DNA from 3 places in the Paenibacillus sp. SAF-068 genome. Region 2 is predicted to be linked to each of the others. Evidence: predicted binding sites of a transcription regulator. Region 2 holds the regulator's gene; each other region holds the start of a gene.
What was found. The regulator Rex, encoded in region 2, represses fermentation and respiration genes when NADH is low (regulators of the CRP and FNR family bind a similar motif). The targets are predictions, from matches to a motif close to TTGTGAAATATTTCACAA.
Positions count from the first base shown of each region.

Region 1: the regulator Rex is predicted to act here: its motif matches at 1,907-1,924, upstream of ACTHPG_RS20305 (formate/nitrite transporter family protein).
Region 3: the regulator Rex is predicted to act here: its motif matches at 1,768-1,785, upstream of ACTHPG_RS19680 (cytochrome ubiquinol oxidase subunit I).

Region 1 covers NZ_JBQCJX010000003.1:587,814-591,022, forward strand. Annotated here, with positions in the region: gene ACTHPG_RS20300 (FAD-dependent oxidoreductase) at 398-1,759, shown strand; gene ACTHPG_RS20305 (formate/nitrite transporter family protein) at 2,039-2,890, shown strand.
Region 2 covers NZ_JBQCJX010000001.1:3,055,983-3,059,191, reverse strand. Annotated here, with positions in the region: gene dinG (ATP-dependent DNA helicase DinG) at 1-901, shown strand, start outside; gene ACTHPG_RS13175 (redox-sensing transcriptional repressor Rex) at 1,117-1,770, shown strand; gene ACTHPG_RS13170 (amidohydrolase) at 1,757-3,061, shown strand; gene ACTHPG_RS13165 (DUF5590 domain-containing protein) at 3,101-3,209, shown strand, end outside.
Region 3 covers NZ_JBQCJX010000003.1:436,626-439,834, reverse strand. Annotated here, with positions in the region: gene cydB (cytochrome d ubiquinol oxidase subunit II) at 1-286, opposite strand, end outside; gene ACTHPG_RS19680 (cytochrome ubiquinol oxidase subunit I) at 231-1,646, opposite strand; gene ACTHPG_RS19675 (tetratricopeptide repeat protein) at 2,115-3,209, shown strand, end outside.

The DNA of each region.
Region 1 (3,209 bases), on a different contig from region 2:
TTATTGTAAGCGCTTACCAATTTAAAAATCAACCCTGTAGTTGAAATTGAATGCATTTATTTTTTTACAAGTAAACATGAATGCAAGAGGGGACTTTAACTGTATATCTCCATATGACCTACAGGGATCGCGGAAGCCATTGCATAGCATAAACCGACTCCAATCCGGGGACAATGAAATCAATACAGTGAAGGGAAGAAAGGCGTAAATACAAGGAAGGACCTCCTTCGACAAACTTTTTTTGCTCTACCTATTGCAATGTGAAAAAGATCACATTATAATGAGTGTATAAAGTGAAATAAATCACATACACAGTTTCGAACAAGAAGTGAAATATTTCACAACCATAATAACGTTATATTCAAACTCATTTATATATTTCGAGGAGGAACTTTTAATGAAAATCGCAGTTATCGGATGTACACACGCAGGGACCGCAGCCATCGTAAATACCGCCAAATTGTACCCGGACGCTACCATCACGGTGTATGAGCGCAATGACAATATCTCCTTCCTATCTTGCGGCATTGCGCTTTATGTAGGTGGGGTTGTGAAAGACCCTGACGGCTTGTTCTATTCTTCACCTAATCAACTGGCAGATCTCGGTGTAGTGACCAAGATGCTTCACGAAGTGACAGCAGTCGATGCCAAGGGCCATACCCTTCGGGCTAAAAACCTGCAAACCGGGGAAGAATTTGAAGATACGTTTGACAAACTGATTGTGACAACCGGTTCATGGCCTGTCGTTCCGAAGCTTGAAGGCATTGAGATGGACAACATTCTGCTGTGCAAAAACTACAATCATTCCAACACGATTATCGAAAAAGCTAAAGATGCGAAACGCGTTACCGTTGTAGGTGCAGGATATATCGGCGTAGAACTGGTTGAGGCGTTCCAGATGAACGGCAAGGAAGTTACTCTGATTGACAGTGTGGATCGGATTCTGAATAAATATTTGGATCCTGAGTTCACAGATGCGATTGAAGATACGCTGACTGGACGCGGCATCAAGCTGGCTCTCGGTCAAACGGTACAGAAGTTTACTGGAGAGAATGGTAAAGTGACCAAGGTAATCACGTCCAAAGGGGAATTCGAAACCGATCTGGTTATTCTCTGCATTGGTTTCCGTCCAAATACCGAACTGCTCAAAGGCCAAGTGGATATGCTGCCAAACGGCGCAATCATCGTGGATAAATATATGCAAACGAGTCAAAAAGACGTCTTCGCTGCGGGTGACAGCTGTGCTATTCATTACAACCCGACAGGCAAAGCATCTTACATTCCACTGGCAACCAACGCCGTGCGGATGGGTACACTCGTAGCCCGTAACCTGGTTCGTCCTACGACACCGTATATGGGTACACAAGGAACATCGGGTATCAAAATATATGAGCAAAATATTGCGGGTACGGGGATGACGGAAACGTCTGCTGCTGATGAAGGTCTGATTGTTGAATCTGTCGTACTGGAAGACAGCTACCGTCCGGAGTTCATGCCAACGGCTGAGAAACTGTTGCTCAAAGTAGTATATGAGCAGGCTACTCGTCGGATCGTCGGAGCACAGGTGATGTCACAGGTTGATCTGACCCAATCGATTAATACGATCTCGGTCTGCATCCAAAACAACATGACCGTAGATGAACTGGCCTTCATCGACTTCTTCTTCCAGCCACATTACAACAAACCATGGAACTTCCTGAACACGGCAGGTCTGCAAGCACTGCCACCGGTAGAAGTAAAAGCACCAGCAATGGTGTAAGGAAGCCAAAAAATACCCAAAGACTGGCGATCATATCGCCAGTCTTTTTTTGATATTTATGATGAAGTTACATATTAGCATGCCCAGTATCTTTTGCTGTGATAGTCATTGGATGACAAGCATGAATAACGACTTTTATACATAACATTGTGATAATTTGCACAAAGTTTTGCATAGGACCAAGATACAATTAGGATATGGCATTCGACGCGTAACCAAAGAATTTCCCAATGATTTTATTGCAATGATGAATGAACAATGAAGGAGAGGATGAACGATATGGCAGCGAAAACACCTCTTGAGGTTGCACAATATACGGCGCAAACAGGCATGAAAAAGGCGCAATATCCGGTGTCTTCAGTCTTGGTACTCAGTTTTCTGGCAGGGGCATTTATTGCGTTGGGTTTTCTACTGGACATCCGGGTGATTGCATCTGTTCCGGCAGAGTGGGGGAGCTTGGTTAATCTGATTGGTGCAGCTGTGTTCCCGGTGGGACTAATTATGGTGCTCATCGGTGGCGGTGAATTGCTGACAGGCAATATGATGGCTGTTCCGCTCGCTACGATCGCGCGCAAGCTGTCGGTAGGCAGCATGGTGAAAAATCTATCATTAGTAACGATAGGTAATTTTCTTGGAGCAATCTTTGTCGCGTACGCGTTTGGACATGTGCTTGGTCTGACTGGAGAGGGCGTGTATTTGGCTAAAGTAGTGGATATGGCCGGACACAAGCTGCATGACGGCTTCTTACAAGCCTTTATCTCCGGCATCGGCTGTAACTGGCTGGTCGCGCTGGCTGTGTGGCTATCTTATGCATCGGATACGATGAGTGGCAAGGTACTGGGCATTTGGTTTCCAACGATGGCGTTTGTGGCCATTGGATTCCAGCACGTTGTGGCCAATATGTTCCTCATTCCGGCTGCAATTTTCGAAGGACATTATTCGTGGGGACAATATGTGATGAATTTCATTCCGGTGTGGCTCGGCAATCTGACTGGAGGCGCTCTGTTTGTAGCTGCAGCCTATTGGGTGGTGTACCTGCGCCAAGCTGAGCCAAAAGTGAAACCAGAGGTAGTAACGTCGATCGAACCTGTGGAGGCGGAGGGTAGAGTGATGTTGAGCAAGCAGGCGTAGCGGAGTATGGCACTACAATGCATGACACGAAACACATATATCATATACACATAGAAGTGAAGACGATTCTAACTTTGCTCGGTTCATGGCAAATATGCTGTGATGGAGCAGGTCGGAATCTTTTTTTTGTGTCCTTTATTGGAGTTTTAAAGCAAAATAAATTCGCCATGACAAGGTTCGGGGGAACGAAACCTGTTCATGGCGAATTTCGGGAGTGGTCCATGATATGGCATGAGGAGGAAGTGGGGAAACACTAGCCTAATGCCTTATTTTTAATTTACCCCTGTATTCTGAAATTGAATCAAATGGCAAAACATTT
Region 2 (3,209 bases):
CAGCGGCCAGTTCCGCAGTAAATCGCTTCAATTGTATGCCGTACCTGTAGATGTCAGTGCACAACTTAAAGATCTATTTTTTGATAAAAAGAAAAGCGTTGTGCTTACATCAGCTACGCTCTCTGTAGATAAGTCATTCCAGTTCATGATTGAGCAGCTTGGCTTGCAAGAAGCCTCTGAGAATAATCGCCTCTTAACGTCGATGCTGCCATCACCGTTCAACTATCGCGATCAGGCACTTCTGGTGATTCCGCGTGATTTCCCAAGTGTGAAGGGCAGTGTGGGTGATGCGCACTTTGTCAATATGCTGGTGCAGTCACTCGCAGAGACCGCAATTGCCACGCGTGGACGCATGATGGTTCTGTTTACCTCATACAAGATGCTGCGACAGGTCTATGACCCGCTGAAGGAGGCACTGTCCGGTAACGACATCTCATTGTTGGGCCAAGGCGTAGACAGTGGTAGCCGCTCCAAGTTGACTCGCAGGTTCCAGGAGGCCAAAGCTACGGTACTTCTGGGCACAAGCAGCTTCTGGGAAGGTGTGGATATCCCGGGAGAAGCTCTAACCTGTCTCGCTATTGTGAGATTGCCTTTCCAGCCGCCGAATCATCCGTTGGTGGAAGCCAAGAGTGAGTTGCTTCAGGAACAGAAGAAGAATCCGTTCATGAAACTGTCCGTGCCGCAAGCGGTCATTCGTTTCAAGCAAGGATTTGGCAGATTGGTGCGTACAGCAAAGGACAGAGGCATTGTCATTGTTTATGATACTCGGGTGATTGAAGCGTACTATGGTAAATTCTTTTTATATTCATTACCTGGTCCAAAAATGGAGCATATGCTCACGGAGCAGATGGTTCCACGAATTACCGAGTGGTTAGAAGCACCTGCTAATGAACAGGAGTAGTGGTTATTTATTCGCTGTATCATTGCGTGACACTATCGATTGGCGTTAAACTTTATTAGATATTTCCGTATCCGATAAGCAATTGCACGTAAGAACTTATAACCTAAATTACAAAGAGCATTCTGTATGAAATATCACGTCTATCTCTGTGTTTATACAGAATGCTCAACTTTTCATCTATTATTTTATCGTAGGCTTGGTAAGGGGGAGCAAGAATGAAATCGGATAAAATTTCGGAAGCGGTGGTACGACGTCTGCCTGTATACTTGCGCTATTTGAGTGAGTTGCATCAGCGTGAGGTGGCTACTGTTTCTTCTCAAGAGCTTGGACAGCGGCTGGATCTGAATCCGGCCCAAATTCGAAAAGACCTGGCTTATTTCGGTGATTTTGGTCGTAAAGGGATCGGGTATGATGTTTCCTATTTGATCGAGAAAATTCGTCACATACTCAAAATTGATCAGCAAATCAATGTAGCTTTGGTAGGTGCGGGTAACCTCGGACAAGCCTTGTCCAACTACAACGCATATCTGAAAGATAACATGAAGATTGTTGCAGTATTCGATGCATATGGACCGAAGATTGGTAGTCAGATCAACAGTTTAAAAGTAAAACCAATGAATGAATTAACGGAAGCGGTTAAAGCAGATAACATCCGCATCGGAATTATTACCGTTCCGGATACGGAAGCTCAAAACGTAGCCGATCAGCTGATTGAATCCGGAATCGAAGCGATCCTTAATTTTGCACCAACCATTCTAAAAACACCGCCGCACATCCGCATTCATCATGCTGACTTTACAACGGATCTGCTAAGTTTGGCCTATTACTTGGAGACTGGAAAGGACGAAGAGCAAGATGACGACAAATAGATGGGTAATCCACAACGGCAAATTTGCCGTGAATGAAGGCACAACCTGGAACGTGGTTCAAGGATACATGGTTGTCGAGAATGACAAGATTGTGCATATTGGTGAGACATTGCCGGATGGAGACGAAAATTGTACCAAAGTGGATGGAAAAGGGTTGTTCTTCCTGCCGGGTCTGATCAATACGCATGGTCATGCAGCGATGTCATTGCTTAGAGGGCACGGAGATGATCTTGCGTTGCAAGTATGGTTGCAGGAAAAAATGTGGCCGATGGAAGCGAAAATGACTTCAGAAGACGTATACTGGGGAACTTCGCTATCCGTGCTTGAAATGTTGAAAGGCGGAACTACAGCGTTCCTGGATATGTATGATCACATGGATCAAGTTGCCAAAGTGGTGGAACAATCCGGCGTTAGAGCAGCACTGGCACGTGGAGTAATCGGACTCTGCTCGGAAGAGGAGCAATTGCGGAAGCTGGAGGAGTCGGCTGCGTTTGCACGCGAGTGGAATGGACAGGCAGATGGTCGCATTACAACCGTAATCTCGCCACATGCACCATATACATGCCCTCCAGACTACATAGAGAAGCTTGTACAGGTCGCCAACGACCTGAACCTTCCCCTGCATACCCATATGTCGGAAACGCTTCGTGAAGTCGAACAGAACGTCACAGACTACGGATTGCGTCCTGTCGCACATCTGGAGAAATTGGGCTTTTTCTCCCGTCCATCTCTGGTTGCACATGCGGTACATCTGAATGACGAAGAGATTGAGATTTTGGCCCGTCACGATGTGGCAGTATCCCATAACCCGGGAAGTAACCTGAAACTGGCCTCCGGTGTTGCACGGGTACCTGCGTTGCTGAAAGCAGGAGTTACCGTGTCACTCGGAACAGACGGACCGGCAAGCAACAACAACCTGGATATGTTCGAAGAAATGAGACTGGCTGCATTGATCCACAAAGGTGTGTCGGGTGACCCGACAGCTGTGCCAGCAGGCGAAGCATTACTACTCGGAACGTCATATGGTGCTAAATCCATCTTCTTGAACAATACCGGAGCACTCCGGGTTGGCATGAAGGCTGATTTTATCGCCCTGGATATTGAACAGGCACATTTCTACCCGCATACAGACCTGATCTCGCATACAATCTACTCGGCTTCTGCCAAAGATGTGGAGCACGTATGGGTCGATGGGAAACAAGTGGTGAAACATGGCGAATGTCTGACGCTGGATGAAGAGCGCATTTTGCGTGAGTCTCAATTGGCATTTGATGGTCTGCTTGCTCGATAATTGCAGGTCAGAGCATCTTAGGGAAAGGAAGTTCGGCTTTTGAAGAAAAAAAAGAAGTGGATATGGATTTCGCTGCTTGCACTGGTTCTGATTCTGTTTGGACTTCAGCGTTATTACGTGTATGTCACGCAGGACCAGCGCAAGGAAG
Region 3 (3,209 bases), on a different contig from region 2:
AACCACTGAACAACGTCGCATACCAATGCGGGAAGGCTGCAAACATCGCGCCCCCTGCGGTAATCAGCCATACTTCGTTGCCATCCCAGAACGGACCGATCGAGTTGATCAGGGTCCGGCGTTCACGGTCTGTTTTGGCAATAATACCTGTGGACATCCCCACACCAAAATCAAAACCTTCCAAAAAGAAGAAACCGACAAACAATACGGCAATCAGCAAAAACCACAACTCACTTAGTGACAACGGAATAACCTCCATCCACGCCGAACGGATCGGCCGATTCATCGTGATCTTCCGGCTTATCGACCGCAAATGGCCCAGCCTTGATCTCACGTACGAACAGGTATACCATCACGATTCCGAGAACCGTATACGCGGCGGTAAAAGCGATGGTTGAGAACAAAATCATTCCTGCGGATACGTTCGGCGAGACCCCGGCTTCAGTGGTCATATAGCCAAATACCGTCCATGGCTGCCTTCCAACCTCAGTCATGATCCAACCTGATGTATTGGCAATAAACGGCAAGGATATGGCAAATACCATCAGACGCATAAACCACTTTCCAGCGACCTCCAGCTTCTTGCGCATGGCCAGGAACGTTCCGTATAACGCCAGGACAATCATCAGACCACCCGCTGCAATCATGATGCGGAAACTCCAGAACGTTGTCCGTACTGGCGGAATATAGTCCCCCGGTCCATACGTCTGTTCATACTCGGCCTGAAGCTCCTTCATGCCTTTGACACTGCCGGAGAATTTACTGTAGGACAGGTAACTGAGCAGTCCGGGGACTTTGATCTCACCGGTATTCTCCTGTTTATCCGGATCAATAAAAGCGACCACCGTCCATGGTGCCGGATCTTCCGTTGTCGTCCATGTGCCTTCACTGGCTGCCATCTTCATCGGCTGTGTCTCTACCAGATATTGCGCCTGAAAGTGTCCCGAGAAAGCCACACCTAATGAAGAAACGAGTCCAATGATGATCGCAATATTAAATGATTTGCGGAAAATCTCCACATCCTGCTTCTTCATCAATTTGTAAGCACTGATTCCGGTGACGACGAAAGCCCCTGTCATCAATGCCCCAAAAATCGTATGCGGGAACTCGACGAGAAGCTGACCATTCGTGATCAGTGCGAAGAAATCATTCATCTCGGCTCGGCCGTTGTTGATCTCAAACCCGACGGGATGCTGCATAAATGAATTGGCAGCCAGAATCCACAGTGCGGACAGGAATGTGCCGACAAACACCAGCCAAATGCAGGCCAGATGCACTTTTTTGGACAAACGATCCCAGCCGAATATCCACAACCCGATAAATGTAGACTCCATAAAAAACGCGAGTAACGCTTCAACAGCCAGCGGTGCACCGAACACGTCCCCCACAAACCGAGAGTACTCGGACCAGTTCATGCCGAACTGGAATTCTTGCAGAATACCTGTGACAACCCCGACGGCAAAGTTAATCAGGAACAGCTTGCCCCAGAACTTGGCCATCGTTTTGTAGATTTCCTTACCCTTAACAACGTACAACGTCTCCATGATTGCAACCAACAGCACAAGACCGATGGATAGCGGGACAAAGAAGAAATGGAAAATCGTTGTAAGTGCATATTGGATACGCGATAACATAATCGGATCCATACCGTTACCCCTTCTTTCTGTTCACTTTGCAGTATGCGTATTTAGCATTGAAGCTGCACCTTCGCTGTCTGTCCGCCAAATACGTTGATGAACGTATTGTGCCAGATTACCTATTTTATACATGTGAGAATTATCACAATCTACGTGTTTAGAGCAAAAAAAAGTGATCCTGGTCACATAAAATATAAAAATCAGCCTATTGTAGTGCGAATTCAAACATCTTTTTTTCAGTACCGGGAACGTGGAATGAAGCCGAAAATGGAGGATTGGAGCGGAGGGAAGTTCTATAATGGCTTGCCAACTTCATGTATTGATGGAAGATACTCATGTTTGGGACGGAATGCCCATATGTTAGTCTCAGGCATATCATGCGAAGTGCCGTGAGGGCTTTACATATGAAGTGAAAGCATGATGCACATGTTGCGAGAATGGTGCTCCATATTACAGTCAAGGTGAGGTGAACGATTCATGGAAAGAACTGCGCCGTTACCCGGTGAAAACTCCGAAGCCAGCCCCGATATGGCGCATACGGCCCAGCCCCCTGTCCGATATGTGCTATTCCCGCGCAAAGGAGGATGGTCATCCTTTCCCTACCCGGATATTGTTGCACTGCTGTCCATCGAGGGAGAGGTCTACTATGTCAGCAGCCTGAAGCAAACAGAGGATGTACCTGCGGTTATCAACGTGATCTCCCTACCTGAAGCCGAGGAGCTGTTGCTGGAGCCCCGCACCGTCGCGGTCGTTACCCATCCCTATTGGCTGATGACAGCGGCCTCGATGGAACCTGATCTATGTATCGTCTTGCTCCCCGAGCCTGCTGGAAACGAAGCAGAATCTCCGCTATGGGAGAGCAGCATTTCCAAACTGGTCGGTATCGCTGATCTGGTAGGTACATTCTCCGAAACACGATATATGAAGCTGTTATTCCAAGGCGTACGCGCCATCTGGTTAGGAGGGGAAGACCCTTCACCTGCGGGTACGGTGCAAAAGGATAATCTTGAAGTCCCTCTCCGGGACTACGAGCTGTTCTTCCTGCATGCGCTGCGGCAGATCCTGTCAGGTACGCCCGATAGCGTCACCCTGCTTCAATGCAGTGTGCGTGCCGACTTCTATCGCCAGCTTCGAGCCAAAGCTGGGGCACATGAGACCATATCCTTTTTGCTGGCAGCCTATGAGTACTTGCTTGAAGATTCTCGGGCCATCCATTCGTTGCAAGAGGCCTTCACCCATGCAGTCTTGAATGGTCGCAGTGATTGTGTCGTCTCCCATTATCGCTTCCTGTCTGCCATTCATGCCCGGGCCGGCAAGTTAGAGGACGCTCTGCTGGTGTACGGGATTAGTGCATCCGACGAACAGGAACGACATCATTATGAACAGCTATGTCGCTGGCTTGAGGCAGGAGAAGATCAGCTTGTACGAGCGGAATTACTGCGTATTAACGATGATTATGGAACTGCGCTGCGCATCCTGGACGAACTTGGCGGAGAAACCGCGAGACATTGGCAATTCCGCATTTATCAGGAGACAGGTCGCGTGGAAGAGGCACTGGCACTTGTGCATGCA